Regions from separate parts of the Neisseria sp. P0022.S010 genome, predicted to be linked through region 1. Evidence: riboswitches for the same ligand, from Rfam matches in the RefSeq annotation. Region 1 holds a riboswitch; the other holds the start of a gene.
The links. Region 1 has a riboswitch for preQ1 ahead of queF (preQ(1) synthase). Riboswitches for the same ligand answer to the same signal wherever they lie in the genome.
Positions count from the first base shown of each region.

Region 1 (3,110 bases):
TTTTTTATCTACTGCTTATTTGGCTAAAACTGATTCGGGCATTTCTTGACGGACGTTTAAGGAAGTCAGCTTTTTGGTCAAGATGCTCAATACGATGCCGTAGGCAGGCAGGAAGAAGAGGGTGCAGATGGCGAGTTTGAACAGATAATCGACAAATGCGATGCCTTGCCAATTTGCCGCCATAAATTCATCGTTGCTCGCATAAAAGGCAACGGCGAAAAACACCAGCGTGTCCAAAGCATTGCCGACAATGGTGGAAGCAGTAGGAGCAACCCACCATGATTTCAGACGGCGTAATCTGTTGAACACGAAAATATCGAGGATTTGTCCAAGCGCATAGGCGGAAAAGCTGGCCAATGCGATACGGCCGACGAAGGTGTTAAATTCAGTTAAAGATGCCCAACCTGTCCAGTTGCCGTTATGAAAGAGGACGGAGAAGACGTAAGAGAGCAGCAGGGCGGGGAACATCACCCAAAAAATAATCTGTCTCGCCAACGGCGCGCCGAAAATGCGCACGGTCAGGTCGGTAGCGAGGAAGATAAAGGGGAAGGAAAATGCGCCCCAAGTGGTAAAGATACCGAAAATTTGAAAGGGGAACTGCACCAGATAGTTGCTGGCGGCAATAATAAAAATATGGAAAAGCACCAGCCAGAAGAGCGCTTTCTTCTGCTGTGCGGCAGTAAATTCGTACATGGGAATCTTTCGGAAGTTTTTCAGACGGCATGAAGCCTTGCAAGATTGTGCAATAGAGAAAGTCTTGCAATGAGAAGGGCGTTAGGCCGTCTGAATAGGATTATTGTGCATCATGCTCAAACAGGCGTTTGCGTGCCAAAGCTTCAAACTCTGTGCCTGCTTTGCCGTAGTTGGCAAACGGGTGAATGGCGATGCCGCCGCGCGGTGTGAATTCGCCGAATACTTCGATGTATTTCGGATCCATCAGGGCGATGAGGTCTTTCATGATGATATTGACGCAGTCTTCATGGAAGTCGCCGTGGTTGCGGAAGCTGAAGAGATAGAGTTTCAGGGATTTGCTTTCCACCATTTTGATATGGGGGATGTAGCGGATGTAGATGGTGGCAAAGTCGGGCTGGCCGGTCATCGGGCAGAGGCTGGTGAACTCGGGGCAGATGAATTTGACGAAATAGTCGTTGTCGGGATGTTTGTTGTCGAACGCTTCCAAAATTTCAGGCGCGTATTCGCTCGGGTATTGGGTTTTCTGGTTGCCCAAAAGGGAGATGCCTTGCAGCTCTTCGTTGTTGCGGAACATGAGGTTTCCTTAGTTTTTTAATGTGGGAGGTTTTCGAACCACGGGGTGCGGATTGTAATATAAATTGCATGGCTTGTGCGGATTTTATAGCGATGAATCAGCAAGATAGGTTTCAGACGGCCTGTTTTGTATTTTATGAAACCTGTTTTCCGCTTTACAATAGCAGCCAATCAACAGGCCGTCTGAAAGTATTTGTATGTCTTTAGCCCAACCCAAACGTATTCTGATCATCAAATTGCGCCATCATAGCGATGTGCTTTTGAGCACGCCGGTGGTCGATGCGCTGAAAACCCGTTTCCCCGATTGCGAAATCGATATGCTGGTGTATGCCGGTACGGGGCAGCTGATTGCCGATAATCCGCAGATTGCGCAGATTTTTACCATTGATCGAAATTGGAAGAAGCTGGGCGTAATCAAGCAGTTGGCGTGTGAGAAAAACCTTTTGTCTAAGCTGAAGGCACGCGATTACGACTGGGCTTTCAACCTGTCCGACCAATGGCGCGCGGCAATAATCGCCAAACTGTGCGCCCGTTGTAGCGTGGGTTTGGACTGCATCAAGCGCGACGGTTTCTGGTGGCGTTTCTGTCATGATTTTATCAACCATGAGCTTGATACCAGTCATCATATCGTTGAAAATCAATTGAATATCCTTGCGCCACTTATCCAGCCGGAAGACGTGGCCGATGCGAAAGTACGCCTTTGGGTGGCACAAGATGCAAGGGAAAGCATGCGGCAGAAATTGCGTGAGCAGGGTTGGAGCGGCGAAGATTATGTGTTGCTGCACCCGGGTGCGCGTTGGCATTTCAAATGTTGGGAAGACGGCAAAAACGCCGCTATCGTACAGCTTCTGCTCAACAGCGGACAGAATGTCGTATTGACTGCTTCTCACAACACTGTCGAGCAATACATGCTTCAGGAAATTATAGGCCGTCTGAATATTCCGGAAGGCAGAAAAGTATATGTGCTGTCCGGATGCTTGAGTCTGCGTGAATTGGCGGCGGCCATTGAGGGCGCCAAGCTGTTTGTCGGTGTCGATTCCGCACCGATGCACATCGCCGCATCTTTGGATAAACCGCAAATCGCTTTGTTTGGCGCGTCATGGGTGGATAAATGGCGTCCGTATTCCGAGCAGGCGGAAGTCATTTATGCCGGCGATTATGCCGAACTGCCCAACCCTGACAGTATCGATACCAACGATCCGACACGTCTGTTGAAAGCGATTCCGTTGCAGGATGTGTGGGATGGAATTTCTGCCAAATTGGAAGCGTTGGAGGCTTAAAACCGCTTACCACGATCCGTTAAACGTTTTAGCTTTGCGCCAAAACGCCCATTTGGAACGGCGGCCGATTTCCAGCGTGCCGCCGTTTTCGCCGCCTGTAGCAATGCACACGGTTTTCAGACGGCCTGAAGCGAGTGCGTCCCATAAAGGCGTAAACCAACGGGTTTCCCAGCTTTCCAAAATATCTTTGTATGCCCAAACATCGCCTGTCTGTAAGGTGGAAACCAAGTCGTCCAAAAAGATAAGGCCGTCTGAAACCGTGTTGCCTGTTTCTTGAATCATTTCAAACCAAGCCTTCAAATCATACGGCGCATCGAGTTTGGGCGTATCCGAAAAACGCGCCCATGCGCTGTCTGAAGCGACGATATCCGCAGACTGTGTACCGTCCACGTCATTCCACAGCCACAAACCGTTGATTTCTGGCAATCCTTGTTGTTCACGCGCTTGGTTAATCGGATGCGTGTGGAGAAACATTTGGATTTCCGTCTGCATGGCCAACCAAGACACCGCATCCTTGCCGTGCGCCTGACCGTCCATTTCCGGCTGCCCGCACACATCCAAAAC
Region 1 is NZ_JBQCXF010000189.1:509-3,618, reverse strand. It holds gene ACTHUT_RS13370 (7-cyano-7-deazaguanine/7-aminomethyl-7-deazaguanine transporter) at 16-693, opposite strand; gene queF (preQ(1) synthase) at 794-1,267, opposite strand; PreQ1 riboswitch class I at 1,271-1,315, opposite strand; gene rfaQ (putative lipopolysaccharide heptosyltransferase III) at 1,464-2,546, shown strand; gene ACTHUT_RS13355 (hypothetical protein) at 2,553-3,110, opposite strand, start outside.

Region 2 (3,110 bases), on a different contig from region 1:
TGACGGACGTTTAAGGAAGTCAGTTTTTTGGTCAAGATGCTCAATACGATGCCGTAGGCAGGCAGGAAGAAGAGGGTGCAGATGGCGAGTTTGAACAGATAATCGACAAATGCGATGCCCTGCCAATTTGCCGCCATAAATTCATCGTTGCTCGCGTAAAAGGCAACGGCAAAAAACACCAGCGTGTCCAAAGCATTGCCGACAACGGTGGAAGCAGTAGGGGCAGCCCACCATGATTTCAGACGGCGTAATCTGTTGAACACGAAAATATCGAGGATTTGCCCAAGCGCATAGGCGGAAAAGCTGGCCAATGCGATGCGGCCGACGAAGGTGTTAAATTCGGCCAAAGATGCCCAGCCTGTCCAGTTGCCGTCATGAAAGAGGACGGAGAAGACGTAAGAGAGCAGCAGGGCGGGGAACATCACCCAAAAAATAATCCGTCTCGCCAACGGCGCGCCGAAAATGCGCACGGTCAGGTCGGTAGCGAGGAAGATAAAGGGGAAGGAAAATGCGCCCCAAGTGGTAAAGATACCGAAAATCTGAAAGGGGAACTGCACCAGATAGTTGCTGGCGGCAATAATAAAAATATGGAAAAGCACCAGCCAGAAGAGCGCTTTCTTCTGCTGTGCGGCGGTAAATTCGTACATGGAAATCTTTCGGAAGTATTTCAGACGGCATGAAGCCTTGCGAGACTGTGCAATAGAGAAAGTCTTGCAATGAAAAAGGCGTTAGGCCGTCTGAACGGAATTATTGTGCGTCGTGCTCAAACAGGCGTTTGCGTGCCAAAGCTTCAAACTCTGTGCCTGCTTTGCCGTAGTTGGCAAACGGATGAATGGCGATGCCGCCGCGCGGTGTGAATTCGCCGAATACTTCGATGTATTTTGGATCCATCAGGGCGATGAGGTCTTTCATGATGATGTTGACGCAGTCTTCATGGAAGTCGCCGTGGTTGCGGAAGCTGAAAAGATAGAGTTTCAGTGATTTGCTTTCCACCATTTTGATATGGGGGATGTAGCGGATGTAGATGGTGGCAAAGTCGGGCTGGCCGGTCATCGGGCAGAGGCTGGTGAACTCGGGGCAGACGAATTTGACGAAATAGTCGTTGTCGGGGTGTTTGTTGTCGAACGCTTCCAAAATTTCAGGTGCGTATTCGCTCGGGTATTGGGTTTTCTGGTTGCCCAAAAGGGAGATGCCTTGCAGCTCTTCGTTGTTGCGGGACATGAGGTTTCCTTAGTTTTTTAATGTGGGAGGTTTTCGAACCACGGGGTGCGGATTGTAATATAAATTGCATGGCTTGTGCGGATTTTATAGCGATGAATCAGCAGGATAGCTTTCAGACGGCCTGTTTTGTATTTTATGAAACCTGTTTTCCGCTTTACAATAGCAGCCAATCAACAGGCCGTCTGAAAGTTTTGTATGTCTTTAGCCCAACCCAAACGTATCCTGATCATCAAATTGCGCCATCATGGCGATGTGCTTTTGAGCACGCCGGTGGTCGATGCGCTGAAAACCCGTTTCCCCGATTGCGAAATCGATATGCTGGTGTATGCCGGTACGGAGCAGCTGATTGCCGATAATCCGCAGATTGCGCAGATTTTTACCATTGATCGAAATTGGAAGAAGCTGGGCGTATTCAAGCAGTTGGCGTGTGAGAAAAACCTTTTTTCAAAGCTGAAGGCACGCGATTACGACTGGGCTTTCAACCTGTCCGACCAATGGCGCGCGGCAATAATCGCCAAACTGTGCGCCCGTTGCAGCGTGGGTTTGGACTGCATCAAGCGCGACGGTTTCTGGTGGCGTTTCTGTCATGATTTTATCAACCATGAGCTGGATACCAGCTATCATATCGTTGAAAACCAGTTGAATATCCTTGCGCCGCTTATCCAGCCCGAAGACGTGGCCGACGCGAAGGTGCGCCTTTGGGTGGCGCAAGATGCAAGGGAAAGCATGCGGCAGAAATTGCGTGCTCAGGGTTGGAACGGTGAAGATTATGTGTTGATGCACCCGGGTGCGCGTTGGCATTTCAAATGTTGGGAAGACGGTAAAAATGCTGCCATCGTACAGCTTCTGCTCAACAGCGGGCAGAATGTCGTATTGACCGCTTCCCCCGACAATGTCGAGCAATACATGCTTCAGGAAATTATAGGCCGTCTGAATATTCCTGAAGGCGGAAAAGTTTGGGTGTTATCCGGATGCTTGAGCCTGCGTGAATTGGCGGCGGCCATCGAGGGCGCCAAACTGTTTATCGGTGTAGATTCCGCACCGATGCACATCGCCGCCGCTTTGGATAAACCGCAAATCGCTTTGTTTGGTGCGTCATGGGTGGACAAATGGCGTCCGTATTCCGAGCAGGCGGAAGTCATTTATGCCGGCGATTATGCCGAATTGCCTAACCCCGACAGCATCGATACCAACGATCCGACCCGTTTGTTGAAAGCGATTCCGTTGCAGGATGTGTGGGATAGAATTTCGGCCAAACTGGAAGCGTTGGAGGCTTAAAACCGCTTACCACGATCCGTTAAACGTTTTAGCTTTGCGCCAAAACGCCCATTTTGAACGGCGGCCGATTTCCAGCGTGCCGCCGTTTTCGCCGTCTGTGGCAATGCACACGGTTTTCAGACGGCCTGAATCAAGAGCGTCCCATAAAGGCGCAAACCAACGGGTTTCCCAGCTTTCCAAAATATCTTTGTACGCCCAAACATCGCCTGTCTGTAAGGTGGAAACCAAGTCGTCCAAAAAGATAAGGCCGTCTGAAACCGTGTTGCCTGTTTCTTGAACCATCTCAAACCAAGCCTTCAAATCATACGGCGCATCGAGTTTGGGCGTATCCGAAAAACGCGCCCATGCGCTGTCTGAAGCGACGATATCCGCAGACTGTGTACCGTCCGCATCATTCCACAGCCACAAACCGTTGATTTCCGGCAATCCTTGTTGTTCACGCGCTTGGTTAATCGGATGCGTGTGGAGAAACATTTGGATTTCCGTCTGCATGGACAACCAAGACACCGCATCTTTGCCGTGCGCCTGACCGTCCATTTCCGGCTGCCCGCACACATCCAAAACACATTCCGCCCCCCAATCTTCTATCCTCGGCATACTGAGCAGCCACA
Region 2 is NZ_JBQCXF010000014.1:33,122-36,231, reverse strand. It holds gene ACTHUT_RS03280 (7-cyano-7-deazaguanine/7-aminomethyl-7-deazaguanine transporter) at 1-647, opposite strand, end outside; gene queF (preQ(1) synthase) at 748-1,221, opposite strand; PreQ1 riboswitch class I at 1,225-1,269, opposite strand; gene rfaQ (putative lipopolysaccharide heptosyltransferase III) at 1,417-2,499, shown strand; gene ACTHUT_RS03265 (hypothetical protein) at 2,506-3,110, opposite strand, start outside.
Region 2: another riboswitch for preQ1. It lies ahead of queF (preQ(1) synthase); the one in region 1 lies ahead of queF (preQ(1) synthase).